2 regions of the Peteryoungia glycinendophytica genome follow, and region 2 is predicted to be linked to the other one. Evidence: predicted binding sites of a transcription regulator. Region 2 holds the regulator's gene; the other holds the start of a gene.
What was found. The regulator HrcA, encoded in region 2, represses chaperone genes, less so after heat shock. The targets are predictions, from matches to a motif close to GTTAGCACTCNCNNNNNGNGAGTGCTAAC.
Positions count from the first base shown of each region.

Region 1 (15,773 bases), on a different contig from region 2:
CTGGTGGGTCAATGCCTTCGACGCCATGAGCAAGACACCGGAATTCGCCAAGGAACGCGAGACGCGCGGCCTGTTCGAGTTCACGCTGGTCGGCAAGGACTTCGATGACCGCGTCAAGAGCGACGTCGCGAAGTTCAAGATCCTGGCGAAAGAAGCCGGCTTCTGATCCCGATGCGATGCGGTCCTTAAGGGCCGCATCGCTCTGCTCGCCTCACTTCGGGGCGGCTTAACGCTTCAAAATTCAATCTGTCGCAGCCGAGGCTGAAGGCTTGAAGCCCCTGGATACGTCCGTGGGACCGGGCTTGCTTTCAAGTCAGGAGATCACACATGTCGGAAAACACGAGAACCCATCAGTTGATCGGACGCATCAGTGCGCTGGTCCTGCTCTTGCTTGCGGCCGCCTATGGCATTGGCGGCAGCATGATCGAATATGCCTTCTCCTCGGATCCGCTCGGGCCACGTGTCGTGCCGGTAATGCTTTCGGTCCTGCTCGGCTTGCTCGCGCTCCTCTATCTGAAGTTTCCGGGTTCGGCAGAAGGTTTCCCGACCGGGCAGTCGCTCGTTCGGGTGCTCGCCGTTCCCGTCGCACTGATCGTCAGCGTGGCGCTGATGGAACCGCTGGGCTTTGCCGCGGCGATCTTTCTCCTGACTACCGTCACCGGCTGGATCTTTGGCGCGCCGCTCAAACTGTCGCTGATCGGCGGTGTCGTTCATGCCGCCCTCTGGTGGTTCATCTTCTCCTTCTTGCTCGAGGTCTATCTGCCGACCGGCGCGATTTTCGGCTGACCGTCGCCAGGACCTGAAAGGATCGTTTCATGAGCTTCGAATATCTCTGGCATGGCTTCGGCATTGCCCTCACCTGGCAGAACCTGCTGATCGGTTTCATCGGCTGCTTCATCGGCACCCTGGTCGGTGCGCTGCCGGCCATCGGCCCGATCAACGGCATCGCGCTTTTGATGCCGATCGCCTACTCGATGGGCTTGCCCGCCGAAAGCACGATGATCCTCCTCGCCTCGGTCTATTGCGGTGCCGAATATGGCGGCCGCATCTCGTCCATCCTGCTCAACGTGCCGGGAGATGCCGGTGCCGTGATGACGGCGATGGACGGCTATCCGATGGCGAAGCAGGGACGCGCCGGCGAAGCGCTGGCGCTGTCCGGTATCGCCTCCTTCATCGGCGGGATCATTGGTGTCATCGGCCTCGCCTTTTTCGCGCCGCTGCTCTCTGGCCTCGCTATCGGCTTTGGCCCTGCCGAATACTTCGTGCTGATGGTGTTCGCGTTCGCGACCCTCGGTTCGATGGTCGGCTCCCAGCCCACCAAGACCCTGATTGGCTGCGTGCTTGGCCTCATGCTTGCCACCGTCGGTCTAGATGCCACTTCCGGCGCCTATCGCTTCACCTTCAACGAACCGGAACTCGGCGATGGCATCGAGTTCGTGACCCTGGTCATCGGTCTCTTCTCGATCTCCGAAGCGATGCTGATCCTGGAGCACCAGACCAATGGCGTCACCGTGATCCGCGAGCTCGGCCGCATGACGGCCCGGATGTCGGATGTGGTGAAGAGCATGGGCGCCACATTGCGCGGCTCCTTCATCGGCTTCATTGTCGGCGTACTGCCGGGAACTGGGGCATCGGTCTCCAGTGCCGTCTCGTACACGACAGAAAAGAGGATCTCCGACACCGAAGGAACGTTCGGCCACGGTGATGTGCGGGGCCTTGCAGCTCCAGAAGCGGCCAACAATGCAACGGCTGCAGGCGCTTTCGTGCCAATGTTGACGCTGGGTGTTCCGGGATCCGGCACGACGGCCGTCATGATGGGCGCGCTGATGCTTTACAACATCCAGCCCGGCCCGATGCTTCTCGTCGAACGGCCGGAAATCGTCGGGGGTCTCGTCGCCTCGCTGTTCGTCGGCAACTTCATCCTGCTCGCGCTCAACCTGCCACTGGTGAACATCTTCGCCCGCGTGTTGACCATGCCGAACTGGATCCTGGTGCCCGGTATTCTCGTGCTCTCGGTCATCGGCGTTTACTCAACGCATGCATCGATCTTCGCGATCTACCTGATGCTGGCGATCGGTCTTGCGGGCTGGCTGTTGCGCAAGGCAGGCTTCGATATGGCGCCGATCATTCTCGGCTTCGTTCTGGGCAAGGTGATGGAGGTCAATCTGCGCAATGCCTTGGCGATCAGCGGCGGAGATATCTCCATCCTGTTCCAGAGCAAGATTTCGCTGGTGTTGTGGGCACTCGCAATTGCTGTCGCTGTTTTGCCTGCTCTGCTTGGCTGGCGGGCCAAGCGCCGCCGGCAGCTTGCAGCCGCCGAAGCGTCTGCCCAATAAAAACTAAAGCCGGCAGCCTCTGCGGGCCCCTTACCGATCCTCCCAAGGAGAAGACGCCGTATTCTGCCTCGCAGGCGCGGCGTCTATCGTTTGGAACCGGGTTACTCCCCCGCCTGCATCTGGCTGAGCATTCCAGCCGGAGGGGAGGAGAGGGCTTCGACCAGCGATTTCATGATTGCCGCCCTCAGGGCGTAGGTATTGGCAGTGGTTTTCCTGTGATCCAGCCTTTGGGCTGCAACCACCAGGTTCGCCCCCTGTTGCATGACGATCTGCTGCGCCCGCACCATTGCCCAGGTCTCGATTTCCGTATGGTCAGTCATGTCCGCATCCCCAGCTAAGTCATTTAGCCCCGCAGCCGTCTCGAATCGGCTACGAAATCAAGCATATTTGAATAAAACGAACTAATGAAGCGATGCCCAAAAAAGATCACGCACAAGCCGTCGCGGAGGGTTGCAAAATTTGGAAGTACTTGCGTAGCGCCTTCAACCTTCCTTAAGCGACACGTGTTTTTCTCGAAACCGGTATTGAAGGAGTGTTCAGGTGTCGTGTCAGGGTTGCCGAGGCGGAGCGAAGTTCGAACGCGATTTTTCGATGGCCTTCCAGCCCATTGTCGACATGCGGTCGAGGCAGGTCTTTGCTCATGAGGCCCTGGTTCGGGGCGCGGATGGCAGCGGTGCCTATGGCGTGCTCTCCCTCATCGATCCCGACAACCGCTATGCTTTCGACCAGCAATGCCGGGTGCGGGCGATCGAACTGGCGAGCCGCCTCTTCCCGCGGACGGATATGCCGCATCTCTCGATCAACTTCATGCCAAATGCGGTCTACGAGCCGCGTGCCTGCATCCGCCAGACCCTTGAGACTGCCCGTCGGACGGACTTTCCGCTGGACCGGATCATTTTTGAATTCACCGAGGTCGAGAAGCTCGACACCGATCACATCCTCAACATTCTGCGGAGCTATCGCGAAATCGGCTTCAAGACGGCGATCGACGATTTTGGAGCGGGCTATTCGGGTTTAAACCTGCTAACGCGGTTCCAGCCTGATCTGGTGAAGCTCGACATGGATCTGATCCGTGGCATCGATACCGATAGCATTAAGCAGGTGGTCGTGCGCCACACCCTTGCCATGCTGCATGATCTTGGCGTCACCGTCGTTTGCGAGGGCGTTGAGACGGCGGACGAGATGGAGGTGCTGACGGATCTCGGCGTCAATCTCATACAGGGTTATTACCTTGCCCGTCCGACGTTTGAAGGTCTAAGCCCAATTTCGCTGGCCGCCTGAGGTCCCTGCCATCCACCAGAAAAAAGGGCCGCCCAAGAGAGCGGCCCTCCCGTATTCCGTTCTTCCTGGCCTTAGAAGTCCATGCCGCCTGCCGGCATGGCCGGGGTTGCTTCCTTCTTCGGCTTCTCGGCGATCATCGCTTCGGTGGTGATGAGGAGGCCTGCAACGGAGGCTGCGTCCTGCAGCGCGGTGCGCACCACCTTGGCCGGGTCGATGACGCCCTGGGCGAAGAGGTCGCCATATTCGCCGGTCTGGGCGTTCCAGCCATAGGCGAATTCAGCCTTCTCGCGCAGCTTGCCGACGATGATCGAGCCTTCGGCACCGGCATTTTCGGCGATCTGACGAACCGGGGCTTCGATGGCGCGGCGGATGATGTCGATGCCGACGCGCTGGTCGTCGTTCGGGGCCTTCAGGTTCTCGAGCGCCTTGACCGAGCGGAGCAAGGCAACGCCACCGCCGGGCAGGATGCCTTCCTCGACGGCCGCACGGGTCGCATGCAGGGCGTCGTCGACGCGGTCCTTCTTCTCCTTCACCTCGACTTCGGTCGAGCCGCCGACGCGGATGACGGCGACGCCGCCAGCAAGCTTTGCCAGGCGCTCTTGCAGCTTTTCGCGGTCGTAGTCGGAGGAGGTCTCCTCGATCTGCGCCTTGATCTGGGCCACGCGACCATCGATCTCCGTCTTGGAGCCGGCGCCGTTGATGATCGTGGTGTTTTCCTTCTCAATCGACACCTTCTTGGAACGGCCCAGCATGTTGAGGGTGACGTTCTCGAGCTTGATGCCGAGGTCTTCGGAAATGACCGTACCGCCGGTGAGGATCGCGATGTCCTCGAGCATGGCCTTGCGGCGATCGCCGAAGCCCGGAGCCTTGACGGCTGCAACTTTCAGGCCACCGCGCAGCTTGTTGACGACGAGGGTGGCGAGCGCTTCGCCTTCGACGTCTTCGGCGATGATAACCAGCGGCTTGCCGGACTGGACGACAGCTTCGAGAACAGGAAGCAGGGCCTGCAGGTTCGACAGCTTCTTCTCGTGGATCAGGATATAGGGCTCGTCGAGTTCGACGCGCATCTTCTCCTGATTGGTGACGAAGTAAGGGCTGAGGTAACCGCGGTCGAACTGCATGCCCTCGACCACTTCGAGTTCAGTCTCGGCCGTCTTTGCCTCCTCGACGGTGATCACGCCGTCATTGCCGACCTTCTCCATCGCTTCGGCCAGGTAACGGCCGATTTCGGTGTCGCCATTGGCGGAGATGGTGCCGACCTGGGCGATCTCCGCATTGTTGGAGATCTTGCGGGCATTCGCCTTCAGTTCGGCCACAACGGCTTCAACGGCGAGATCGACGCCGCGCTTGAGGTCCATCGGGTTGAGGCCGGAGGCCACGGCCTTGGCGCCTTCCTTGACGATGGCCTGGGCCAGAACGGTTGCGGTCGTGGTGCCGTCACCGGCAAGGTCATTGGTCTTGGAGGCCACTTCGCGCAGCATCTGCGCGCCCATGTTCTCGAACTTGTCCTCAAGCTCGATTTCCTTGGCGACCGAGACGCCGTCCTTGGTGATGCGGGGCGCGCCGAAGGACTTGTCGATGACGACGTTGCGGCCCTTGGGACCCAGCGTCACCTTCACGGCATTGGCGAGGATATCGACGCCGCGAAGCATTTTTTCGCGGGCATCGGTGTGGAATTTCACTTCTTTTGCAGCCATGGTTCACTCCTCAAAGGCAAATGATGACTGATAGTTCTCAGGCGGCTTTCTTTTCTGCGGCCTGGACTTCGATGATGCCCATGACGTCGGCTTCCTTCATGATCAGCAGCTCTTCGCCGTCGATCTTGATCTCAGTGCCGGACCATTTGCCGAAGAGAACGCGATCGCCGACCTTCACGTCGAGCGCGACGATCTGGCCCTGGTCGTTGCGAGCGCCGGGGCCGACGGCGATGACTTCGCCTTCCTGCGGCTTTTCTTTGGCAGTGTCGGGAATGATGATGCCGCCCTTGGTCTTCTCCTCGGACGAAACGCGGCGGACGACGATGCGGTCGTGCAGCGGACGGAACTTCATGTTTTCCTCCTGGACAAACAAAATTGAACGTCCCCAAAGGCCGGACCGGATGGGGTCCGGACGGGTCGCCGGACCCATGTGAGGCATCCGGCGCGCGATGATCTGGTTTTTCCGATTTTTTGTTTCAAGAGGGGCTGATGAAAAAAATCAGCACTCTCGTAGGTTTGCTGCTAACAGCCTGATTTATCATCACAATTTTTGCGACCCTCTTGCCATTTCACGCAGTTTTGTCAAACTTTTTATCGTCAACGACATGAGGGAAACGCATGACATCATCCAAAGACTTTACTCTCCAGATGGAGGGATACGGCCTCACCACCGCACACATCCTTTACCGGCTGCCCGACTTTCGCTCCGTTCTGCAGACCTTCCTCTGGCAGGATTACGATCTGGCGCCTGATTTCCCGCAGATGACGAAGTTTCTCGATTTCTGGCGGACCAATCTCGATGGCGACCTGCACTCCGTGCGCTTCAGCCACAAACGGCTGATTGGGCCGAACGAGTGGCGCAAGGTGGACGGCGAGATCAAGCTGCACTAAGGCGATCTGCTGGGAACAACCCGGGGTTGGCGGCGTTACGCAGCGTCGCCCAAAGTTTCTCCCGAGGATGTCAGCATGCCCATTCCCGTCTCGACCTACCGTCTGCAGTTTCGCGACGGGATGGACTTCGATCGTGCCATTGGACTCGTGCCCTATCTGAAACGGCTCGGCATCAGCCATCTCTATGCCTCGCCGATCTTTGCTGCCACAAAGGGTTCGACGCATGGTTATGACGTCACGGACGCCAACCTCATTGATCCCGTCCTCGGCGGCATGGATGGGCTGGAGCGATTGTCCCGGGCTTTGAAAGCAGAAGGCCTCGGCCTGATCCTGGACATCGTCCCGAACCATATGGCGGCCAGCCTTGAAAACCCGTGGTGGCGCAGCGTCGTTACCTGGGGCGAGGCCAGTCCCTATGCCCGCCACTTCGATATCGACTGGAACCAGAAGCTGACGCTGCCCTTTCTCGGGGCGAGCTTCGAGCAGGTGGTGATGGAAGGGGGCTTTTCCCTGGCGCTCGACCGGAGCGAAGGGGGGCTGGCGCTCAAATATTTCGACAGCCTCTATCCGCTGGCGCCTACCACCTATCCTGCCGTACTGAGCGAAGCGACGGACCCGATGGCCACCCGGCTTGCGGAACTCGGCCGAGCGGCGAAGGCTGAGAATGCCGCGGACTTTCATGAAAAGGTTCTGACGTTGTGCAACGGCGGCGACTGCGAACCTCTGCTGCGGGCGCTTGCTGCGCGGGCCCGCGATGCCGACTTTCTGGTCTTCCTGCACAGCCTCCAGCCTTGGCGCTTGATGCATTACACCGAGGCTGCGGAGGGGCTGAATTATCGCCGCTTTTTCGAAATCGCCGGGCTGGTCGGCTTGCGGGTCGAGGATCAGGCCGTGTTCGAGGACGTGCATCAGACCGTGCTCGACCTAGTCTGCGACGATATTGTCCAAGGCCTGCGGATCGATCATGTCGATGGACTGGCAGATCCTGCGACCTATCTTGCGAAATTGCGCGCAGCCATCGGGCCCGACGTCTACCTCGTGGTGGAGAAGATCCTTGCGCCGGGCGAAAGCCTTCCCGAGGACTGGCCGGTAGAGGGCACCACTGGTTACGAGTTCATCGCCGCCCAGGTGCCCGTACTTCTGGAAGGGGATGGCTTTCGCGCCGTTCGAAAGGCCTATGAGCAGGTCAGCGGAGGGCCATCCGATATCCTGCTCGAGATGCGCGCCGCCAAGCGGCAGATGATCCGCGTGAATTTCGCAGGCGAGGTCGGAGCGCTGCGCCGCGAGGCAGCTCGACTGACTGGTCTTCCCAAGCCGCTTGTGCAGGTGGCTCTTGAGGAACTGCTCCTCGCCTTTCCACGCTACAGGACATATGGCAGCGACAATGGCCTATCAGCCGGGGATGCCGCTCTCCTCGACGAGGTTTTGCTCGAGGCTTCACGCAATTTGTCGGAGGAGGAGAGGCAGGCGGCTGGCCGTATCGTGGCACTGCTGAAGGGCGAAGGGGAGGCCACATCCGCAGGAGAGGGGGAGGCCGTTCTGCGGCGGCGATTCCAGCAGTTGACCGGCCCGCTGATGGCCAAGTCGCTTGAAGATACGCTTTTCTTCCGCCATGGCGAATTCCTCGCGCTCAATGAAGTGGGCGGAGAATTGGAGCCGCCGGATGAGGGGCTTGCCCATTTCCATCAGGAGATGGCGCGCCGGGCAAAGGAGCAGCCGCACGGGCTTTCTGCATCGTCCACCCATGACACCAAGCGAGGCGAGGATGCGCGGGCCCGGCTGTTCGCCTTCGCCGAAGACGCCGAAGCTATGGGCCCTCTCATCCACACATGGCGGCAACTCGCCCGGCCTTTGGTCAAGACCTTGAGCGAGGGACCAGCGCCTGAGCCGGAAATCGAGTGGATGATCTTCCAGGCGCTGATCGCCCACTGGCCTGTGGATCTGACAGCCGATGACCGCGAAGGGCTTGCCGATTTCGCTGACCGACTCTCAGCTTTCATGGAGAAGTCGCTGCGCGAGGCGAAGCTTCGGAGCGACTGGAATGCAGTTGATGAGGAATACGAGCGTGCCGTCACCGACTATGTGCGCGGGCTCTTGCTCGACCATCACGCGTTTGTCGAGACTTTCGTTTCTCGCATCCAGCCGATTATCGTCGCCGGCCTGATCAACGGGCTCACTCAGACGGTCGTGAAACTGACGGCGCCCGGTATTCCCGATGTCTACCAGGGCAGTGAGGGGATCGACCTCAGCTTTGTTGATCCCGATAATCGCCGACCTCCGCCTTTCGAAACACTGGCGCAGTTCGAGCCGAGTGCTCCGGTTGCCTTTTCCGATCCGCAGGCCCTGGCTTCGGGCTGGGTCAAGCAGGCTTTGGTGGGCCGGGCGCTTCGCCTTCGCAACCGGCACCCGCGGCTTTTCGCGGAGGGAGGCTATCTCCCGCTTGAGGTGGACGGCGCCAAGAGCCACCACATCGTTGCGTTTGCACGCCAAGCAGGTTCCGAGGCAGTCATTACCATCGCCTGCCGGCTGCCTCTGGCGATGTTGGCGGATGCCACTGGGCTGGGCCCCGCTGAATTCTGGGCGGATACGTCCGTTTCCCTTCCGGGTGAACTGGCCGAGATGACGTGGCGGGACGCACTGGCGGACCAGGTTTCGCCGGTGTCCAAGAGGATCCTGATCAGCAACGTGCTGGAAGGCCAGACCGTGGCGGTATTAGCCGGGGAGCGGGGCTAACCCGCTTACCTTTGGTCGGCAATGACTGCGAGAAGCTCGTCGGTGGACAGCGTGGTCATCTGCGCGGAAAAAGGCTTGGAAAGTAGAGCGAGTGAGGCGTCATGCGTCTCATCCAGGCCTGAACATACGGCATCGGTTACCAGAACGACCCGAAAGCCGTGGTCGATGGCGCCGAGCACGGTTGCCATGACGCAGACATCCGTTTCGCCGCCGGTGATAACAAGAGTTTCGACATGCTCCCGGACGAGAAGGCGTGCCAGGGTCTGGTCGAGCCAAGGCGAGTAAACCGGTTTATCGATCACCCTTGCGGGCGGAACGAGAGCTTTGAGTTCCGGGATTAATTGGACCATTTCGTCGGGCAGGGCTCACCGGTCATCATCCACCAGCGTCGATAGTAATCCTTCCAGGCGCCAACGGCAGCGTCTGCCGTCGGTGGTGGAATAAAACGGGTGAAGAGTGTGCGTCTCGGGCTTGCCTCAGCAATCGAGACGATCGCCGGGAGCGCCTTCTTCATCCACGGTACGTGCCATGGGGTGTCGCGGGCAAACATGTCCTGGACGTCGACACAGATATGTCTCCATTCTCCCAAGTGCATGGCGACGTCGTCGTTGTCGCCTCAGGCGACGGCCTGGCGACGCTGTGGCAGGAAACTGACCAAACGCCCGGGATCGCTTGCCAGGCGCATTCCGGCTTCCTCGGCCGCTGCGATGAAGGCGGCACGGGCGAGTTCTGCCGCCCGTGCGCCGCGCAAGGCGTTCTGGCAGAGGCGGATCGCGCGCTCATAGGCTGGCCCGCGGCGCGTCGGCCACTCGGCATCAAGAAAATCCAGCGCGTCGTAGGCATTCTGAAAGCGTCGCGTGAGGCCACAAGGCAGTTCCAGCTCAACAGGCCGGTTCCAGATGAAATGATACTCGTTCATGCCTTCCTCCGTTCGGTACCCACAAACTCACTGAGCTCGCGGGCGGTTCCGGAAAGGCGCTCAAATAAAGTTGGCTATAGCGCTGTTTTTTCTGTTGTCATCGCGACCGTTTGCTGTTCTCGGCTGGCGAGCCATTGGGCGGTCAAAACTGCAGCAATCCGCGCTGCTTCAACGATTTCGATCCCGGACAGCAAGGCGTGAATCAGTCCGCCGCTGAAGCTGTCGCCTGCGCCGATCGTGTCGCGGACGGCGACCTGCTGTTCGATTGCAACCGTGATTTCCCGTGTGCCGTCATAGATGGAGATCGCTTGTGGCCCGTCCGTCATCACGAGATGACGGAGTCGGCCGTCGGCAAGTGCGCTCGCCAACGACCAGCAATCGTTGATGCTCTTTGCGGGCACATCGGCCTTGGAGCCGATCATGATATCTGCGGGGCGCGGCGCTGCACGGCGCAGCGGCAGTTGCGAAACGACCAGCCGCGCCTGATGCAGTGCGGTGAGGATCGTGTCTGGCAGGATGGGCGCGTTGACGTAGAATGTAGCATCCGAAACCGGCGCTGTGAGTACGAATTCGCGCGACAGGCGGCGCTCGTTCGACAGGATCGTGCGCTCTCCCATCGGGTCGAGCAGGATGTCGGCGAAGTCGGTATCGCCCGGCAACCGTGTCATCAACGAGGTGTCGAAGCCTAGCGCGTCGAGATCTGCCATCGCCCGGTCGCCGTGATCATCGGTCATCAGGTTCGATAGGATCGCGACGGGATGGCCGAGGTCGCGCAGCCGTCGCGCGGTAAAATATCCGCCGCCACCCAGCCGGGTATTTCTGCTGCTCCACAGGATACGGCCACCGGCACGCAAGGGTTCGGTCAGCCGCCAGATGCGGTCGTGATTGACATGGCCGATAACGACGATGCGCCCTTCACTCCCGTCCTTCATTCGCTCACTTCCCTGGCAACTGGGCGGCTGGACTCGCGGAGGATCAGTTCCACCGGCCAGAGTTCAGAAATGTCTGTCGCTTCGCGGCCGGCCAACATCTGAAGCAGGAGGTCGGCAATGCGGGTGCCGGCAGCGCGGATCGAGGAGCGGGTAGTCGATAGCGACGGGGCCATGTTTTCCGCCGTCAGATAAGGAAAGACGTCGTCATGGGCGATGACTGAGATGTCGCGCCCGACAACGAGGTTCATCGAGCGGGCGGCGCGGTAGACGCCGAGCGCGCTCATCATCGATCCGGCGACGAAAGCAGTCGGGCGCGGGCGCTGCTCAAGAGCGGCGCGAGCCACGCGGAAACCGATCTCGTCGGTAAAATTGCCGTGGGTCACCAGTTTGGCATCATAGGGAACGCCGCGTTCGCTCAGCGCCGACCTGTAGCCCTTCTCGCGATGCTGGGTAAACGTCAGTCCCTCTCGACCGTTGATCATGGCGATGCGGCGGTGGCCGAGATCAAGCAAATGCTCGGTCGCCCGACAGATTGCGCCTTCGTTGTCGATGTCGAGCCAGGCATGGGGCACGTCGGTTGCAGAGCGGCCGTGCACGATGAAGGGCAGCTTCAACTCGTGGAGCAGCGTAATTCGGGGGTCCTTGGGGCGGGGTGAGTGGATGACGACGGCATCGACACGGCGGCTCTCGGCAAGCCGGCGGTAGAGTTGCAACTCGTCGCGGCTGTCCTGCTCGGCCATCGGGGTGATCAGGATATCGATGTCTTCGGGACTCAGTCGCTCGGCCATGCCGCTCAGAAATTCGGAAAACTGGTATTCGCCGGCACGGCTCATCACGACCCCGATCGCCCCGGCGCGGCCGGTCGCCAGGCGCACGGCATTGATGTTCGGGCGATAGCCGAGCCGCGCAGCTTCTTTGGCCACCCTTGTGCGGGTCGCCTCGCTGACTTCCGGATAGCCGCTCAAGGCACGGCTGACGGTTGTCGGCGACAGACCGATGTGCTGGGCGAAATCCTTGAGCTTCATGCGTGGCTGGCGTCCTTGCGCGAGATCCCTGTTGGCATCCCTCCTGTGCTTATCCCATGGCTGCGCGGCCTCTGGCAAGATTTCCTATTCGGGATTTAAAGCGATTACAATTTCTGCTCGTTGATAGCGTTTCTGGGCTGCTGTCTGCCGCGCCTTTTCCACTACGAACCCAGCGCAACTCCGAAAAATCTTCTTATTATCATTGGCTTGCAATCTCCGAACGCGGAAACATGGAACATGATTTGACTCGGTTTTCGTTTTTTGCCAGTCTTCCGGAACCAAAGCGTTTTCAATTTTATTGTGGAGGCCGTAAACGTCTTTGGTTTCTCGGGAGGAGATATCGATGAAGACATTGTTGAGCGCCGCACTCATTGCGGCAACCGCGCTGTGCGGGTCCGTCCAGGCGGCCGAAATTTCGATCGCTGCCAATTCCACCGGCAAGAATCTCGACTTCCTGCGCAAGCTGTTCACCGAGTTCGAGGAAAAGAGCGGTCACAAGATCTCGCTCGTCACCATGCCGCCCTCCAGTTCGGAGCAGTTCGCCCAGTACCGGCTGTGGCTTGCCGCAGGCAACAAGGATGTCGACGTCTACCAGACGGACGTCGTCTGGGCGCCTCAACTTGCTGATCAGTTCATTGATCTGAAGCCGGCGGCGGGAGATGCGATCAACGACTTTTTCCCCTCGATCATCGAGTCCCAGACGGCCGATGGCCGCCTTGTCGCCATGCCGATGTATACCGACGCACCGGCACTGTTCTACCGCAAGGATCTTCTGGAGAAATACGGCAGAGAGGTGCCGAAGACCTGGGCCGACATGGCGGCGGTCGCCAAGGAGATTCAGGACAAGGAGCGCGAGGCGGGGCAGAAGGACCTCTGGGGTTATGTCTTCCAGGCGAATGCGTATGAAGGTTTGACCTGCAATGCGCTGGAATGGATCAAGTCTTCGGGCGGCGGGCAGATCGTCGAGACCGATGGCACGATCTCGGTGAATAACGAGAAAGCCGCTGCCGCTCTCGAGCAGGCCAAATCCTGGATCGGCACGATCTCCCCGCCCGGCGTGCTGGCCTATCAGGAAGAGGAATCTCGTGGCGTCTGGCAGACCGGCAATGCCGTCTTCATGCGCAACTGGCCTTATGCCTTTGCGCTCGGCAATGGCGACGACAGCGCGGTCAAGGGCAAGTTCGACGTAACGACGCTCCCGGTTGCAGCAGCCGGCGACAAGCCGTCCTCAACGCTTGGTGGCTGGAATCTGGCGGTGTCGAAATATTCCGAAGAACAGGAAGCCTCGATTGAACTCGTCAAGTTCCTGACCTCTGCCGAGGTGCAGAAGCGTCGTGCCATCGAATTGTCGAACCTGCCGACCCGCTCGGCGCTTTATGACGATCCCGATGTAGCGGCTGCCCAGCCCTTCATGCCGCAGTGGAAGCCGATCTTCCAGGATGCCGTGCCGCGTCCGTCAGCGACGACCAAGGTGAAGTACAACGAGGTGTCGTCGCGCTTCTGGAGTGCGGTCCACAACACGCTGTCTGGGTCGGGAACCGCAGCGGAAAATCTCGAACTCCTTGAGGTCGAGCTCAACGAACTCATGGGCAATGGCTGGTGATTTCGGTGCCGGGCGGCCTTCACGTTGCCCGGCGTTCACCGCTTTCAGGGAGGACTGCCCATGACCGACATGCCCGTTGAGAGAGCCGTGCAGCCAAGGGCGGGGAGAGCCGCCGCTGGCTCGGATCTCAGCGCACAGCGCACCCGATCCGCCTGGATCTTCCTCGCCCCGACCTTGATCGTGCTTGCCATGGTGGCCGGTTGGCCGCTGGTCAGGACCATCTATTTCAGTTTCACAAACGCCACCCTCAATAACCTCTCCGGTGCCGAGTTCATCGGGTTCAATAACTACCTGACCTGGATCACCTTGCAGAGCGGCCGCACCGTCTGGCGCGGGTTGCTGGTCGATCCGGCCTGGTGGGGTGCGGTGGCGAATACCTTGCGTTTTACCCTGCTTTCCGTTTCGATCGAGACGGTGCTTGGCCTCGTCGTCGCCTTGGTCCTGAACGCCAAGTTTCCCGGGCGCGGCCTGGTCCGTGCCGCCATCCTGATCCCCTGGGCGATACCGACGATCGTGTCTGCCAAGATGTGGGCCTGGATGCTCAACGACCAGTTCGGCATCTTGAACGACATCTTCCTCAATCTGGGCCTGATCAGCCAGAAGATCGCCTGGACGGCCAATCCGGAGACGGCGATGGTCGCGGTGCTGATCGTCGACGTCTGGAAGACAACGCCGTTCATGGCTCTGCTCATCCTCGCGGGCCTGCAGATGGTGCCGCAGGACATCTATGAGGCGGCGAAGATCGATGGGGTGCATCCGGTCAAGGTGTTTCTCAGGATCACGCTGCCGCTCATCCGGCCGGCACTGATGGTCGCCATCATCTTCCGCATGCTCGATGCGCTGCGCATCTTCGACCTGATCTATGTGCTGACGCCGAACAATTCACAGACCAAGACGATGTCGGTCATGGCGCGCGAGAACCTGTTCGAATTCGACAAGTTCGCCTATGGGGCGGCCGCGTCGACGATGCTCTTCCTGATCATCGCGTCGATCACGGTGCTCTACATCGTCTTCGGACGCGTCAACCTGTCGGGAGGGGATCGCTGATGCCGACGGTCGTCAAACAATCCGCCTTCTACCTGCTCGTGGCGGTGATCGTGATTATTGCGGTCTTCCCGTTCTACTACGCCATCATCACCAGCCTCAAACCCGGCAGCGCGCTGTTCGACATCAGTTACTGGCCGAAGAGCGTGACGTTCGGCAATTACGAAAGCGTGCTGTCGCGTGGCAGTTTCGTGCGCAGCCTTGGCAATTCCCTCCTGGTGGCCACCGTGGTGGTGGTGCTGTCGCTGTTCCTGGCGGTTACCGCCTCTTACGCGCTTGCCCGTGTGCGGTTTCGCGGGCGGGGGCTGCTGCTGCTCACCATCCTCGCAGTCTCGATGTTCCCGCAGATCGCCGTGCTCGCCGGCCTGTTCGAACTCATTCGCTGGATGGGGATCTTCAACACGCCGATCGCGCTGATCTTTTCCTATATGATCTTCACGCTGCCGTTCACCGTCTGGGTGCTCACCACCTTCATGCGGGACCTACCTGTTGAAATCGAGGAGGCAGCGATCGTCGACGGGGCTTCTTCCTGGGTGATCATCACGCAGGTCTTCATGCCGCTGATGTGGCCGGCTCTGGTGACGACAGGCCTGCTCGCCTTTATCACCGCGTGGAACGAGTTCCTTTTCGCGCTCACTTTCACGTCGTCGAACACGCAGCGCACCGTGCCGGTCGCCATCGCGCTGCTCTCCGGAGACAGCCAGTTCGAAATCCCCTGGGGCAGCATCATGGCCGCCTCGGTCATCGTCACCGTACCGCTGGTCATACTGGTTCTGATCTTCCAGCGGCGCATCATTTCCGGCCTCACCGCCGGCGGCGTCAAGGGATAGGAGGATAACCCCATGGCCCAAATCCAGCTTTCCAACATCCGCAAGTCGTTTGGGGCCCTCGAGGTCATCAAGGGCGTCGACATGGAGATCCGCTCCGGCGAGTTCATGGTCTTTGTCGGCCCGTCGGGTTGCGGCAAGTCCACCCTGCTGCGGCTGATTGCCGGTCTTGAGGACATTTCGGCTGGCACGCTCGCCTTCGATGGCGAGGTGATGAACCAGTTGCCGCCTGCGAAACGCGGAATCGCGATGGTCTTCCAGTCCTATGCGCTCTATCCGCATATGACGGTGTTCAATAACATGGCCTTTGGCATGAAGCTTGCCGGCCATGACAAGGCGGAGCGGGACCGGCGCGTGCGGGAGGCTGCCGAGATGCTTCAGTTGACCCCATATCTGGAGCGGCTTCCACGGCAGCTTTCAGGCGGCCAGCGCCAGCGTGTGGCGATCGGTCGCGCGATCGTTCGCGATCCTCGCGTGTTTCTGTT
Region 1 covers NZ_VFYP01000003.1:224,505-240,277, reverse strand. The annotation lists gene FJQ55_RS18275 (Bug family tripartite tricarboxylate transporter substrate binding protein) at 1-166, shown strand, start outside; gene FJQ55_RS18270 (tripartite tricarboxylate transporter TctB family protein) at 328-786, shown strand; gene FJQ55_RS18265 (tripartite tricarboxylate transporter permease) at 816-2,336, shown strand; gene FJQ55_RS18260 (hypothetical protein) at 2,438-2,656, opposite strand; gene FJQ55_RS18255 (EAL domain-containing protein) at 2,928-3,617, shown strand; gene groL (chaperonin GroEL) at 3,689-5,314, opposite strand; gene groES (co-chaperone GroES) at 5,352-5,666, opposite strand; gene FJQ55_RS18240 (usg protein) at 5,933-6,205, shown strand; gene treY (malto-oligosyltrehalose synthase) at 6,281-8,938, shown strand; partial or broken gene FJQ55_RS18230 (cysteine hydrolase family protein) at 8,944-9,533, opposite strand; gene FJQ55_RS18225 (DUF982 domain-containing protein) at 9,555-9,857, opposite strand; gene FJQ55_RS18220 (PfkB family carbohydrate kinase) at 9,932-10,789, opposite strand; gene FJQ55_RS18215 (substrate-binding domain-containing protein) at 10,786-11,814, opposite strand; gene FJQ55_RS18210 (ABC transporter substrate-binding protein) at 12,158-13,417, shown strand; gene FJQ55_RS18205 (carbohydrate ABC transporter permease) at 13,478-14,464, shown strand; gene FJQ55_RS18200 (carbohydrate ABC transporter permease) at 14,464-15,291, shown strand; gene FJQ55_RS18195 (ABC transporter ATP-binding protein) at 15,304-15,773, shown strand, end outside.
Region 1: groES (co-chaperone GroES) is a predicted target of HrcA. The motif match lies at 5,813-5,841, and genes of this name have one in related genera.

Region 2 (15,773 bases):
CTTTCATAATCAACTCCGTACCAAGCGTGATAGATCGTATGGCAGCCTGAGCACGAAGGTTGATCCCTCTCCTAAACGAGAGGTAACGCTGATCTCCCCGCCCAGGTTCCGTGCCAGGGAACGAACATGGGCCAGCCCGATGCCTTCGCCCGCTTTATCCTGTTGTCCGGAGCGGCGAAAGAGCTCAAAGACGCGCTCGTGATCCTGTTCGGCAATGCCGCGGCCATTATCCTGCACCTCAATGCGAACCATGTGCCGGCCTTCGAACATGGAGCGGATCGATAGCGTCAGTGGCACGTCCGGCTTCTTGTACTTGATCGCGTTGTCGACGAGGTTGCCAAGGATCTGCTCGACGGAAAGCCGGTCGGTGATCAGACGGTCGGCGCGGATGTCGAGATCGAAGGTGCCGTCGCTTTCGCTGATCTGGTGATAAACACTGGCCGTGATCGTCTCGACCAGCGGCTTGAGTTCGATCTCTTCCGGCTTCAGCTGGCGGCGGCCGTCGCGCGAGATCTTCAGGATCGCGTTGATCAGCCCGTCCATCTTGCGGGTGGAGGAGCGAATAAAGCCTATCGCTTCCGGCAGGTCTTCGGCGGCCGCCAGTCGGGCGGTCTGGATGTCATCCTCCGAAAGCGGCTTACCGTCGTTCAGAACATAGGTTTGCAGGGCCTTCAGCGAGGTGTCGAGCTCTGCCGTGAATCCCATGATATTCACGAGCGGCGCCCGCAGATCATGCGTGACGATATAGGCGAAGCGCTGGATTTCCTGGTTCGCCTGCATCAGGTCTTCGGTCCGTTCGGCCACGCGGGCTTCCAAGCCCTCGTTCAGTCGCCGAACCTCCTGCTGGGATGTTGCCAGAGCCCGAATATGCTGGGCAACGACGAAGAGCGCTGCGCCGATGATGATGATGATCGCCACCCCGCCGGCGATGGTGATCCATTGCAGCTGTTGGGTCGCGTCGATCTGCTGGTTGGCGCCACCGTCGATGGCGGCGTCCGACTTCTGCTTGAAATCGTCCAGGATGGCTCTGATGCGGTCCATGGTCTCGCGGCCGACATTCGTCTCAACCATGGCGATCGCCTGATTCTGCTCGCCTTGGCGGACCAGATCCACGGTCCGCGCCAGTTCGGTGAGCTTGGTATTCACCAACTCCCTCAGTTCCCGCGTATCTCGTTCCTTTGTCGTCTGACCGTCGACTGACGCTGCCAGCTTGTCGAAGGCGGTCCGGATCTCGCCGATGGCGTCTTCGTAAGGCTGGAGGAAAATCTCGTCGCCGGTGATGAGAAATCCGCGCTGGCCGGTTTCAGCGTCCGTCAGCTTTTGCATGAGGTCGGCAGACATGCGCCGGATGTCGCGCTCGACAAGGATGTCGCCGAAGGTCGTGCGGGTGCGCTCGACCAGTCCGAAGGTGGCCACGATGATGATGACAAGGATCCCGGTGCCGATCAGAAGGAAGAGCAGGGTGGATCGGACAAGACCGGTTTGTGTGGCAGACATTGACTTCCAGACGGAACAAATAACGCGTTATGATGTTCTAACGCGAGCATCGCCCAATTGTTCCACCCGGTGAGCGAATAATTATCGCTCGGGGACGATACGTCAGATGACGTGCAGGGCGATAGCCGCGAGTGAAACCGCGATAACCCAGAGCGCCACCCGACCGGACCGCGTATGCCGGGCCTCGGCCCTCCCGATCCGCTCGGCCGTTTCCGGATCGAAGCGCAGTCCTTCCTCGCTCATCCGCATGATTTCACCATGCAGCTTTTCCGTCTTGGTTGCGATCTCCGGAAGAGCTTCCGCCAGTCGCATCGCCGCCTTGGCACCGTCCTTGAGGTCGGTGACGATCCGCTTTGGTCCCAGATTATCGCGGATCCAGCCGGACACGACGGGTTCGGCGGCTTTCCACATGTTGAAGCGCGGATTGAGAATACGCGAGACGCCCTCGACGACGACCATGGTCTTCTGCAGCATCACCAGTTCGGGGCGCGTTTCCATGTCGAAGATCTCGGTGACCTCGAACAACAGCGTCAAAAGCTTGCCCATCGAAATCGTCTCGGCTGGCTGGCCATGGATCGGTTCGCCGATCGCCCGAATGGCCTGGGCAAAGCTCGACACATTGTGATGGGAGGGAACGTAGCCCGCCTCGAAATGCACCTCGGCCACGCGCAGATAGTCTCGGGTGATGAAGCCGTAGAGAATCTCGGCCAGGAAGCGCCGTTCCTTCTTGCCCAGCCGCCCGGCAATGCCCATGTCGACGGCCACGATCGTGCCGGAGGCATCGACGAACAGATTGCCCGGATGCATGTCGGCATGGAAGAAGCCGTCGCGCAGCGTGTGGCGCAGGAAGGACTGTATGAGCGTGTCCGCAAGGGTGTTCAGATCGTGGCCGGCGGCCTTCAGGCCTTCGACATCCGACATCTTGATGCCGTCGATCCATTCCATGGTAACGACGTCACGCCCGGTGCGCTCCCAGTCGACCCGCGGCACGCGGAACCCCGGATCGTCCTGGGTGTTCTCGGCAATCTCGGACAGTGCTGCCGCCTCGAGCCGCAGATCCATCTCCACCTTGGTGGTCTGCTCCAGCGTCTTCGTGACCTCCACGGGGCGCAGACGCCGCGAATTCGGGATGAAGCGCTCCTGCAGACGGGAGACCAGATACATGGCTTCGAGATCGGCGGCGAAACGCTTGCGCACGCCGGGCCTGATGACCTTCACGGCAACCTTGCGGCGCCCTTCGGGTGTCTCGACTTCGGCCGGATGCACCTGCGCGATCGAGGCGGCCGCAATCGGCTCCTCGAAGCGCGCATAGAGATCCTCGATCGTCCGGCCGAGCGACTCACGGATCGTCGTCCGGGATGCCTCGGTCGGGAAAAACGCCATCCGGTCCTGGAGGCCAGACAGATCTTCTGCAAATTCCGCACCCACGACGTCCGGTCTGGTGGCCAGGAACTGGCCGATTTTCACATAGGACGGTCCGAGCCGTGCCACCGCGTTGGCGAGGCGATCGGCGCGGTCGACGGATTTTGCCCGGCTGCGGGCAAGCGGAGCAACGGCCGCTTTCGCGAAGCCGACGAGTGGCGGCAAGCCTTCAGACGGAAGCGCCGCAACGACGCCTTCCCGCACGAGCACCCAGCCGACCCGCGCGAGGCGGAAATATGCACCGATCGTGCTCATGCCGGTCAGATCTTCCAGCCGGAATGGAGCGCCGCGATGCCGCCGGTGTAATTGGTGAAGCGCACGCTGGAGAAGCCGGCGCGCTCGATCATCCGGGCGAAGTCCGCCTGGTTCGGGAATTTGCGGATCGATTCCACCAGATACTGGTAGGGTTCGGCGTCGCCGGTGATCATCTTGCCGAAACGCGGGATCGCATTGAACGACCAGGCGTCATAGACCTTGTCGAGAAGCGGCATTTCGACCTCGGAGAATTCCAGCACCAGAAGACGCCCGCCACGCTTCAGCACACGAAAAGCTTCCGACAGCGCCACATCGATATGCGGCACATTGCGAATGCCGAAGGCAATCGTATAGGCGTCGAACGTATTGTCCTCGAAGGGAAGGCTTTCGGCGTTTGCTTCGACGAAGGTGAGGTTCGGCGTGAGCCCCTTCTTCTCGGCGCGTTCTGCGCCCACACCCAGCATCGAGCCATTGATGTCGAGCACGGTCGCATGGGCCAGCCGGTTGGAGGCTTCCACGATGCGAAACGCGATGTCGCCCGTGCCGCCGGCAACATCAAGAACTTTATAGGCAGGATCCTTGCGCGGATTGAGCGAAGCGACCATCGCATCCTTCCAGACGCGGTGCAGCCCGGCTGACATCACGTCGTTCATGATGTCGTAGCGCTTGGCCACCTTGTGGAAGACCTCGTTGACCAGGTTCTGCTTTTCCTGCTCGTCGACCTGGCGGAACCCATAGGAAGTTTCCATGCCACCATCGGCGGAAATGCGGCTCTCGGTCATCGATTTACTCCACGTGTCGGACAGGTCGGGCGGACCATAGCGAAAAGGGCTTCCACGCGCTATCTGCGCAAGTGCACCGGCTTCAAGGCTGGTCTATAGACCGTAAAACAGGCGCTTCAAACAGAAAGATGGGCTGAAATGCCGGAATTGCCAGAGGTAGAGACAGTCCGCCGCGGCTTGGCGCCGACGATGGAAGGCACGCGAATCGAGCGCCTGGAGTTGCGCCGTCCCGATCTGCGCTTTCCCCTGCCGCGCGATTTTGCCGCAAGGGTCGAAGGCCGCCGCATTGCGGCCCTGTCGCGCCGCGCCAAGTACCTGCTGATCGATCTGGAGGATGGTGCCACCATCATCGCCCATCTCGGCATGTCCGGCTCCTTCCGCATCGAGGAGGGGGAGGCCGCAGACACCCCCGGCGTCTTCCATCACGAACGCAGCAAGGACGAAAAACACGACCACGTGCTATTTCATCTCGATCGAGCAGAGGGGCCGGCCCGAGTCATCTATAACGACCCGCGTCGCTTCGGCTTCATGGATCTCGTCGACCGTGCGGACCTCGACGATTACCCCGCCTTCCGCGACCTCGGCCCCGAGCCCGTCGGCAATATGTTGTCCGCCAATTATCTGGCCTCGCGCTTTGCTGATCGCAGCCAGCCCCTGAAGAGCGCGCTCCTCGACCAGAAGGTGATTGCCGGTCTCGGCAATATCTATGTCTGCGAGGCGCTCTGGCGTTCGCACCTGTCGCCCACCCGCAAGGTCTCGACCCTGGTCACCAAGACCGGCAAGCCGAAGCAAGAGCTGACATTGCTAGCTTCTTCCATCCGCGAGGTGATTGCAGACGCCATCGAGGCCGGCGGCTCCTCCTTGCGCGATCACATCCAGACCGATGGCACCCTCGGCTACTTCCAGCACTTCTTCCGCGCCTATGATCGCGAGGGGCGGGACTGCCTAACGGAGGGTTGTGGGGGTACCGTCGAAAGGATAGTTCAATCCGGCCGCTCGACATTCTATTGTCGCCGGTGCCAGAAGTGAGCCTCGAAGGGCCAGCCAGGGAGAGAGACATGTCATTCGAAACGCTGTTGACCGAACGCCGAGACCGGGTCGCGATCATCACGCTCAACCGGCCCCAGGCGCTGAACGCGCTCAATTCCACCGTCATGCGCGAATTGCGCCAGCTGCTCGGAGAACTGGAAACGGATTCAGGCATCGGCGCCGTGGTTCTGACCGGCTCGGAAAAGGCTTTCGCGGCGGGTGCCGATATCAAGGAGATGCAGTCGCTCGATTTCGTCGATGCCTATACCGGCGGCTTCATCGGCGGCTGGGACGAAATCGCGGGGTTCCGCAAACCCATCATCGCCGCCGTCTCCGGGTTCGCGCTCGGGGGTGGCTGCGAGCTTGCCATGATGTGCGACTTCATCATCGCCTCGAAGACCGCCAAATTCGGCCAGCCGGAGATCACGCTCGGCATCATTCCCGGCATGGGCGGCTCGCAGCGGCTGACGCGGGCAGTCGGCAAAGCCAAGGCCATGGATCTTTGCCTCACCGGCCGGATGATGGATGCGGCGGAAGCCGAAAGCGCCGGCCTGGTTGCCCGCCTGGTCGAACCGGAGCGCCTGCTGGACGAGGCCCTGGAAGCCGCCGCCAAGATCGCGGCCTTTTCGCTGCCCGCCGTGCTGATGGCGAAGGAGGCAGTGAGCCGCGCTTTCGAGCAGACCTTGACCGAAGGCCTGCGTTCCGAACGCCGTCTCTTCCACTCCCTCTTCGCCACGCAAGACCAGAAGGAAGGCATGGCGGCCTTCGTCGAGAAGCGCAAGCCGGCCTTTCGCAACAGATAAGCGCCCGGAAGGGCGCGTTATCTGCAGAATCCGCGTTGACGCATTCGCGCTTTCCCGCTATATGCCCGCCCACGGTTGGAAAAGCCTTTAGCGCCTTTCCATGAAACAGCTCCCCAAGTGCTGGTATGGCAGGTCGCAACGACCCGACGCGGCGGTGGTGGGCTTTGGTTTGAATTTCGAGAGAGGCATCTATGGCCAATACTTCTTCGGCGAAAAAGGCGACCCGCAAGATCGCTGCCCGCACTGCAGTCAACAAGGCTCGTCGTTCGCGCGTCCGTGGTTTCATCCGCAAGGTTGAAGAAGCCATCGCTTCGGGTGACGCAGCGGTCGCCAAGGTTGCCCTGCAGGCGGCCCAGCCGGAACTGCAGCGCGCCGCCACGAAGGGCGTCGTTCACGCCAACACCGCATCGCGGAAGATTTCGCGCCTGGCGGCTCGTGTGAAGGCCCTGGCTGTCTAATTTTAGACACCATTCTGACAAAATCTAAAAAGCCTGGCGTTTCGCCGGGCTTTTTGCGTTATCCGTCGACCTCCCGTTAAAATTGTGTTTTAGGATATGCTTGTGCGCCGCAGCGTGTCAATGGCGTGACAGAAAACCTACATACATTTCAATAGCTTGGGGGAGGTGCCTGTGTGATGGCTCGCTTCCCCTTGGGGCAGGTTGGGCGCTTCGCGAGTCAAGAGATTTTTTATTTTTTCGCGTTCAGGAAAGTCCAATTCGGGACTGATTGTGAATCTCCTTGATTCAAAAGCGATTCTTTTTCAGCCGAATGTGACGCAAAAATGAAGTACCAAGAGTCAATGGCCATGCGCCGAATTCGCGTAAAAATCAGTGTTGATCTTGCCTTTTGATCCTGCATTAATGATCTCCAGCGAAGGGCGCGGGACTGATCTGCAAAGACAGTCTGGAAGGTAGCAATACCGATCCGACACGCAAGCCTTTGCCGGAGCGGAGTGTTTCCATTCCGTTTTCTCTAAAAGTAACCGGCATTGCATCGGCAGCCCCTGTGGTTTCCGCGTGGTGACGGTTTTGCGCCTCGATCGGGCTTGCGGCCGGATCGAGCGACAGTGGACCGCATGTCGAGGATGCAGTGCACTATAATGGGAGCAGGTCGTCGTCTTGGGGGGATGGCGGCCGGACTGATCCGAAGCCTTTGGCTGAAGGCTTGGAACCAGTCCATTCGGGGACGGTTGATCCGGTTGAGGATCGCCATAAGAGAAGCGGCTGTCGGACGGCTTAAGAGGCGCCCGGCACCTGGAATGATTTGGAAGGCGGCAAAATGCAGACGAATTCTATGACGGCCGGTGCGTTGGCGAACGGGGACAATGCACATTCGGCGCTGGGCGCCGCATGCTCCGAGGGCGCGGGAGACAATGCCGAAATGAAGCATGACGCTCTTTTCGACCGGTTCAGCAAAAGATTGAAAGCCCAGGTCGGCGTAGACGTATACCAGAGCTGGTTTGGCCGCCTGAAGCTGCACTCCGCCTCCAAGAGCGTGGTGCGCCTGACAGTCCCGACGACGTTCCTGAAGTCGTGGATCAACAACCGTTATCTCGATCTCATCACCTCGATTTTCCAGGCCGAGGATCCGTCGATCCTCAAGGTCGAGATCATGGTGCGCAGCGCGAGCCGCAACACCCGTGGCCCGGCGCTTGACGAGCGTCAGTCGGGTGCAGAGCCCGCCCCGCAGCAGGCGGCGAGCCGCAAGCCGGGTCCGCAGCACATCGGCCAGATTGCCTCCCCTGCCGGTCCGTCTTCTGTCACCGGCCGCGCCGCCAGCACCGCAAGCCCGCTTTTCGGCTCACCCCTCGACAGCCGTTACACCTTTGACGGTTTCGTTGAAGGCGCATCGAACCGCGTGGCACTCGCGGCCGCCAGGACGATCGCCGAAGCCGGCGCCGGCGCCGTGCGCTTCAACCCGCTTTTCATCCATTCCTCTGTTGGTCTCGGCAAGACGCACCTTCTCCAGGCGATTGCTAATGCGGCCGTACATAGCCCGCGTGCGCCCCGCGTCGTGTATCTGACGGCCGAATATTTCATGTGGCGTTTCGCCACCGCCATCCGCGATAACGATGCCCTGACGCTGAAAGACTCGCTGCGCAACATCGACCTGCTGATCATCGACGACATGCAGTTCCTGCAGGGTAAGATGATCCAGCACGAGTTCTGCCACCTCCTCAACATGCTGCTCGACAGCGCCAAGCAGGTTGTCGTTGCCGCCGACCGCGCGCCCTGGGAGCTGGAATCGCTTGATCCCCGTGTCCGTTCGCGCCTCCAGGGTGGCGTTGCGATCGAGATGGAAGCGCCTGACTATGAGATGCGCCTCGACATGATGAAGTCCCGTCTGGATGCGGCCCGCAAGGACGATCCGTCGCTCGACATCCCCTCCGATATTCTTGAGCATGTTGCCCGCAACATAACCAGCAGTGGCCGTGATCTCGAAGGCGCCTTCAACCAGCTTCTGTTCCGCCGCTCCTTCGAGCCGAACCTCTCGATCGAACGGGTCGACGAACTGCTGGCCCACCTCGTCGGTGCCGGTGACCAGAAGCGTGTGCGCATCGAAGACATCCAGCGTGTCGTGGCCCGTCACTACAACGTCTCGCGCCAGGAACTCGTCTCCAACCGTCGCACCCGGGTCATCGTCAAGCCGCGTCAGATCGCCATGTATCTGTCGAAGACGCTGACCCCGCGCTCCTTCCCCGAGATCGGCCGCCGCTTCGGCGGACGCGACCACACGACGGTCCTGCATGCCGTGCGCAAGATCGAGGAACTGATCTCCGCCGATCAGAAGCTGTCGCAGGAAATCGAACTGCTGCGTCGCCTGATCAACGAATGAGACACACCAGGCCGGCTCCCAAGCCGGCCTTTTCTTTTGAGCGGTGACCGTGACCCGCGATCCTTCCCTTGCTTTCTACGAGGAGAACGCCGCCCTCTATGCGGCGCGCGACCGGCATCTGCCGGAGCGGCAGTTGAACCGTTTCGTAGAGCGGCTGGCGGCCGGTGCCCGCATCCTCGAACTCGGCTGCGGGGCGGGCGGCGACAGCGCGGAATTGCTTCAACTGGGTTTCGACGTCACCCCTTCGGATGGATCAGCCTCCATGGCTTCGCAGGCCGAGCGCCGGCTCGGGCGACCGGTTCTCGTGCTGCCGTTCCAGGAACTGGCTTATGAGGCGGAGTTCGATGGCATTTGGGCCAATGCCTGCCTGCTGCATGTTCCGAGGGCCGATCTGGCGGATGTGCTCGCCCGCATTGCCAAGGCCCTCCGTCCTCACGGTCGCCTCTATGCCAGCTTCAAGACCGGCGGCGCAGAAGGAACAGACCGCTTCGGACGCTACTACAACAGACCGACGCGGGAAGAACTGGCAAAACTCTGCGAAGCTGCCGGCTTTGTCGGCATCGAAATTGAAACACTCTCGGGCGGCGCCTTCGATGGAGAGCCGACGACCTGGCTCTATCTTCACACTGGCCTGGCCTGAGCCATGGCGATGGGAATGATCTCGGGGCTCGTCTCGGAACAGGCGCTGCCATTGAGGTCGTCCAACCAAGCGTCGGTTTGACACCCACTTCGGTATTCTGCTTCAGCAGGCGAGATCGGCCACCACGGCATTGAGGATCAGCATGCCGGTCGGGGTGCAGCGAAGGCGGGAGTTGCCCAGCCGCTCGATGAAACCCTGCTCCAACAGGAACTGCTCCTTGTCCGGGTCTGGATCGCGACCGGAGAGCTGCTGCCAACGGGCGAGATCGACCCCCTCGCGCAGCCGAAGCCCCATCATCAGCAATTCGTCAGCCTGGGCCTCGTTGTCGAGATCCTCCCGATCGGCGATCCCGTGGCCATCCTGCTCGACGGCGGAAAGCCAGGTTTCCGGATGTTTTTGGGCCGCCGTGGCGATTTTTGTCCGCCCTTGCGTCAGGCGGCCATGCGCGCCAGGGCCGATCCCGGCATAGTCGCCATAACGCCAATAAGTGAGATTGTGCCGGCTCTCGGCGCCGGGCCGCGCATGGTTGGAAACCTCGTAGGCCGGCATGCCCTCGCGCGCGGTAATCTCCTGCGTCGCTTCATAGAGCGTTGCCGCGTGCTCCTCGTCCGGCACGATCAGCTTGCCCGCCTTGTGCAGCCCGTAAAAGGCCGTGCCTTCCTCGATGGTCAGCTGGTAGAGCGACAGATGATCGACGGCATAGGAAATCGCCTCCTTCAGTTCCCGTTCCCACGCTTCCACCGTCTGGTTCGGCCGGGCGTAGATCAGGTCGAAGGACATGCGTGGAAAGATTTCTCGCGCCAGCTTGATGGCTTTCAGCGCATCCGCGACATCATGCAGCCGCCCGAGAAATCTAAGATCCGGATCGTTGAGCGCCTGCACGCCCATCGAAACCCGGTTGACGCCCGCCGCTCGATAGCCGTGAAAGCGGCTCGCCTCGACGCTGGATGGATTGGCCTCCATGGTGATCTCGATGCCGTCGGGCACATGCCAGGTCGCGGCGATGCCGTCGAGAATGGCGCCGACGGTTGTGGGATCCATCAGCGATGGCGTGCCGCCGCCCATAAACACGCTGGTCACCGTCTTCGGCCCCGACAGCGCCCGCATCGTCTTCATCTCGGTGAGGAAAGCGGAGACGAAACGCGCCTGGTCCACAGGCTGGTGGCGCACATGGCTGTTGAAGTCACAATAAGGACACTTGGCCGCGCAGAAGGGCCAATGGACATAGACCCCGAAGCCGGGTTCGCCCGTGTCTGGCAGAAGCGTAAACGACCTGTCGGTCAACGGCTCATGCCTCCAGGCAGGTTTCGACGAAGCGCTTGAAGGCCCGTGCCCGGTGCGACAGCGCTTCCGGGTCGCCGGGCTTCCAGCCGTGTTTCTCGTCCGCCGTCATCTCGCCAAAGGTGCGCGCGTGACCTTCCGGCTGGAAGATCGGGTCATAACCGAAGCCGGCCGTCCCGCGGGGCGCAGATGCAATGACGCCCTCGATCTCGCCGCGGAAGAATTCCGTATGCCCGTCGGGCCAGGCGAGACACAGCACGCTGACGAAGCGGGCAGTTCGCTGAGCCGGCCCCGTCGCGCCCCGCTCGGCAAGTGCCTTTTCGACCTTCTCCATCGCCCAGGGGAAATCACGTGTCCCGTCTTCCCGCTCGGCCCAGTTGGCGGTGTAGACGCCGGGCGCACCATCAAGCGCATCGATCACCAGGCCGCTATCGTCCGAAAGCGCCGGCAGACCCGAGGCCTTGGCAGAGGCCAGCGCCTTAATCGCCGCATTTTCCTCGAACGTCGTGCCCGTCTCGTCGGGCTCGACGAAAGCAAGGTCCTTGGCCGATTTGGCCGAGAAGCCGAAGGGGCCGATCAGGTCGGCGATTTCGGCGATCTTGCCGGCATTGTGGCTGGCAACGACGATGGTGCGGGTGTCGAGCTTGCGCATAGTGAATGTCCTATTCCAGATCCCATAGCCGTGGCTCGGCGCATTCCAGGCTGTTTCCCGCCGGATCGCGGAAATAGATGGATCGCGCACCGTTCGGCCAGGTGACGGTCGATTCCAGGGCGATACCGGCTTTCTTCAGCGTCTCCGCCATGGCGTCGAGATCGTTTCCGGTGACCCGGAAGCAGGCATGGCCCGGCCCCGTGGCGCCGTGTCTCGGCACGTCCAGCGAGCCGGGCGGCAGGGGTTTCAGCGTTTCCACGCTATTGAAGATCAGCAGGATGCCCGATCCGCAACGATAGAAGATGTGTCGATTGCCGTTTCTCCGGATCGTCTGAAGCCCCAGCACCTCGCCATAAAAGGTCTCGGCCTTGTCCAGGTCATCGACGTAGAGTGCGGTCTCGAGAACACCTTCGATCATCCGGCAGCCCTCAGCCGATCGCCTGCTTCTGCAGCGTCACCAGTTCGTCGATGCCGTTGCGGGCCAGACCCAGCAGCGTCAGGAACTCGTCCTGGCTGAACGGCTTGCCTTCGGCAGTCCCCTGGATCTCGACGATGCCACCGGAACCGGTCATGACGAAATTGGCATCGGTCTCGGCCGCCGAGTCCTCCAGGTAATCGAGGTCGATCACCGGCTGGTTGGCGAAGATGCCACAGGAAATGGCCGCGATATGGTCCTTCAGGACCTTCTCCACCTTCACCATGTTGCGCGCTTCCATCCATTTCAGGCAGTCATGCAGCGCAATCCAGGCACCGGTGATCGAGGCCGTGCGCGTGCCGCCATCCGCCTGGATGACGTCGCAGTCGATCGAGATCTGCCGTTCGCCGAGTGCCTCCAGATCGACGACCGCGCGCAGCGACCGGCCGATCAGCCGCTGGATTTCCTGGGTGCGGCCGCTCTGCTTGCCGGAAGAGGCTTCGCGGCGCATGCGTTCGCCCGTGGCCCGCGGCAGCATGCCATATTCCGCCGTCACCCAGCCCTTGCCGGAATTGCGCAGCCACGGTGGCGTCTTGTCTTCCAGGCTCGCCGTGCACAGCACATGCGTATCGCCGAACTTCACCAGGCAGGATCCCTCGGCATGCTTGGAGAAATTGCGCTCGAACGAGACTTTGCGCATTTGATCTGTTTTTCTGCCGGATGGCCGCATCGGTATCTCCTGGGTTGTCACTGCCTTCTAAGGAGGGCGGCTGTCCTTTGCAAAGAAAAAACCGAATGAACGCCCGGCAACTCGGGACTTCCGGCGAATTTGCCCTTTGTCATCGGCATGCGAATGACTATATTCTTCCCATGGAAACAATGAGATCATCACTGCGCTGACAATGGCCGCACCCAAGACGACCATCGCAGATGTTGCCGCATCGCTGGACGACCGATCCAGAGAGGTCTTTCGGCGGATCGTCGAGACCTATCTCGACTCCGGTGATCCGCTCGGCTCGCGCAATCTGTCCCGCCTTCTGCCGATGTCGCTGTCGCCCGCTTCCGTGCGCAACGTGATGAGCGATCTCGAGCATCTGGGCCTGATCTATGCGCCGCACGTCAGCGCGGGACGTCTGCCCACGCAAGCTGGCCTGCGCTTTTTCGTCGATGCCTTCATGCAGGTGGGGGACCTCTCGGAGACCGAGCGAGACAGCATCGAGCGCCAGATCCGTCCGACAAGTCCGGATCAACCGGTCGAGACCATGCTGACCGAGGCGAGCCGCATGCTGTCGGGCCTGTCGCGCGGCGCCGGTCTGGTCATCTCGGCGAAAAACGATCCGGTCCTCAAGCATGTCGAATTCATTCGGCTCGAGCCGACCAAGGCGCTCGCCGTGCTCGTCGGCGAACACAACCAGGTCGAAAACCGCATCATCGACCTGCCCTCGGGCGTCACCGCCTCGCAGTTGACGGAGGCCGCCAACTTCCTCAATGCAAACTTGGCGGGTCAGACACTGCGCGAATTGCGCAGCCAGATCGACAGCATGAAGACGCAGGTCGCCTCGGAACTCGATACCTTGTCCCAGGACCTCGTCAAGCGGGGCCTGGCGGTCTGGTCGGGGGAGGGGGCCGATAAGAACCCCACCCGCCTCATCGTCCGAGGTCGTGCAAACTTGCTCGAAGGTCTGGTCGACCTTGAGGACATCGATCGCCTGCGCCTGCTCTTCGACGACCTCGAGCGCAAGGAAAGCCTGATCGAGATCCTCGATCTTGCCGAAAGTGGCCCGGGTGTGCGCATCTTCATCGGCTCCGAAAACAAGCTCTTCTCGCTGTCGGGCTCGTCTCTCATCGTAGCACCCTATCGCGATGGCGAAGACCGCATCGTCGGCGCCGTCGGTGTGATCGGCCCCACGCGGCTGAATTATTCCCGCATCGTGCCGATGGTCGATTACACCGCCCAGCTCATGGCGCGCCTGTCGCGGACCGGGCGTTAGGCCGAATTGGCCGGCGACCCTTGATTTTTTCACCCCAAACCCTGATATCGGGCACGAAATCGAACCTCGTGTTCGAAAATGCAGAATCATTCGGAGAACGTCATGACCGAAGAAACCAACAAGAACGGACCTGACGCGGACGCCGCAGAGGCTTACGCTACCGAAGCTCAGGAAGATCAGGCAAACGCCGAAGCGACGACCGACGCCGAAGGCGGCGCGGCCGAAGCCCTCGATGCTCTGAAGGCGGAAAATGCCGACCTGCGCGACCGCTTCCTGCGTTTGGCAGCCGACATGGACAACCTGCGCCGTCGCACCGAACGGGAAATCAAGGACGCCAAGTCTTACGCGATGACGGGTTTTGCCCGTGACATGCTGTCGGTCTCCGACAACTTGCGCCGTGCCATCGAAAGCCTGCCGGAAGACGCCCGCGCCGGCGCGGATGCTGCGGTCACAGCGCTCATCGAAGGTGTCGAGATGACCGAGCGCGGCATGCTGGCGACCATGGAACGTCACGGCATTCGCAAGATCGAGCCGGTCGGCCAGAAGTTCGACCCGAACTTCCACCAGGCCATGTTCGAGGTCCCCAATCCCGATGTCGCCAACAACACCGTCGTTCAGGTCGTGCAGGCCGGTTACGCGATCGGCGAACGCGTCCTCCGCCCGGCCATGGTCGGCGTTGCGAAGGGTGGCCCGAAGGCCGAAGCTGCCGCCGAGGATGCTGCCAAGGCCTGAGCAAGGCCTTTACCGCATACGAAAAAAGCGCCTCGAAGGGCGCTTTTTTTATGTCTGCTGTCGGCCGCTCGCAGTCTATGCCGCGTTGGAAGCCTGTTCTTCGTTGAGGAAGGTATAGATCGCCGAGGCGGATTCGGTTGCGCGCAGCTTAGCGACCAGGTCCTGGTCACGCAGCACGCGCGCAATGCGCGACAGCGCCTTCAGGTGATCGGCGCCCGCACCTTCCGGGGCGAGCAGCAAAAAGACGAGATCGACCGGCTGGTCGTCCAGCGCCTCGAAATCGACCGGTGTTTCCAGACGTGCGAAAACGCCGGTGATCTGGGTGACCTTGTTGAGCTTGCCATGCGGGATGGCAATGCCATTGCCGACGCCGGTGGAACCCAGCCGCTCGCGCTGCAGGATAACGTCGAAGATCTCGCGCTCAGGGATGTTGGTCAGCTTGGAAGCCTTAGCCGCGAGTTCCTGAAGCAGTTGCTTCTTCGAATTCACCCTGAGTGTCGGTACGACAGCATCCTGATGCAGCAAATCTGCCAAGGCCATATCAATTTCCTTCATGCGTCTGAGCCGGTGGCGGGCGAACGTTTACGTCCGCCCGCGCCAGTCTCGTCAGCCTTTGATGTTGGCGGAATCGATCCACCCGATATTACCGTCATTCCGACGATAAACGATATTCAATTGTTCTTTTCCCGGGCTTCTGAACAGCAGCACAGGTTCGTCCGTCATGTCGAGGGCCATGACTGCCGAAGCAACCGTCATGGTCCGAAGTTTCTTCGTGCTTTCGGCCACGATCGTCGGCGCATAGTCTTCCGGCAGTTCCTCGTGATCGTCGTCGACGGAATCCATGACCGTGTAGGCCACCTCGATCGGCGGGTTCGATGCTTCGCCGGCGTGATGATCCTTCAGCTTGCGCTTGTAGCGGCGCAGGCGCTTCTCGACGCGCTCAAAGGCGGTGTCGAAGGCCACTTGCGGATCATTGGCCTCGCCTGCGGCATGCAGGTTCGCGCCGGTATCGAGATGCACCAGGCAATCGGCCGAAAATCGCGACTGCGATTTTGCCACGACCACTTGCCCGGAATACCCTCCGTCGAAGTATTTGGTAACCGCATCCTGGATTCGGTCTTCGATCCGCTGGCGGAAAGTTTCACCGATTTCCATCTGCTTGCCGGATACACGCACACTCATGGAGTTTCCCTTCTTATGATTGGTTACGTGCCCATTTTACGCCAAGCGACGCCCGCGTCCAAGCTTTTAGAGTGGTGCGGGCAGTCTGTACCTTCGTTTGTCGGGCATGATCCGGCCAATTGTCTCCGGGGCCAACAGTGTGCGCTGTCGATTGCGGCGCGCTTCTAGCCGCCATCTCGGCAAAAGTCAATGACCGGTTAATTTCCCGGATTTTCAGGGGTCTCAGTGGGAGGAAATCTTCGCCATGGCCCGCTTCT
Region 2 covers NZ_VFYP01000001.1:322,007-337,779, forward strand. The annotation lists gene FJQ55_RS01610 (response regulator) at 1-7, opposite strand, end outside; gene FJQ55_RS01615 (sensor histidine kinase) at 10-1,497, opposite strand; gene ubiB (2-polyprenylphenol 6-hydroxylase) at 1,600-3,174, opposite strand; gene ubiE (bifunctional demethylmenaquinone methyltransferase/2-methoxy-6-polyprenyl-1,4-benzoquinol methylase UbiE) at 3,180-3,956, opposite strand; gene mutM (bifunctional DNA-formamidopyrimidine glycosylase/DNA-(apurinic or apyrimidinic site) lyase) at 4,095-4,985, shown strand; gene FJQ55_RS01635 (enoyl-CoA hydratase) at 5,015-5,788, shown strand; gene rpsT (30S ribosomal protein S20) at 5,980-6,246, shown strand; gene dnaA (chromosomal replication initiator protein DnaA) at 7,067-8,623, shown strand; gene FJQ55_RS01650 (class I SAM-dependent methyltransferase) at 8,673-9,263, shown strand; gene hemW (radical SAM family heme chaperone HemW) at 9,366-10,547, opposite strand; gene rdgB (RdgB/HAM1 family non-canonical purine NTP pyrophosphatase) at 10,552-11,196, opposite strand; gene FJQ55_RS01665 (VOC family protein) at 11,207-11,614, opposite strand; gene rph (ribonuclease PH) at 11,625-12,341, opposite strand; gene hrcA (heat-inducible transcriptional repressor HrcA) at 12,514-13,602, shown strand; gene grpE (nucleotide exchange factor GrpE) at 13,705-14,334, shown strand; gene ptsN (PTS IIA-like nitrogen regulatory protein PtsN) at 14,410-14,874, opposite strand; gene hpf (ribosome hibernation-promoting factor, HPF/YfiA family) at 14,941-15,516, opposite strand; gene rpoN (RNA polymerase factor sigma-54) at 15,739-15,773, opposite strand, start outside.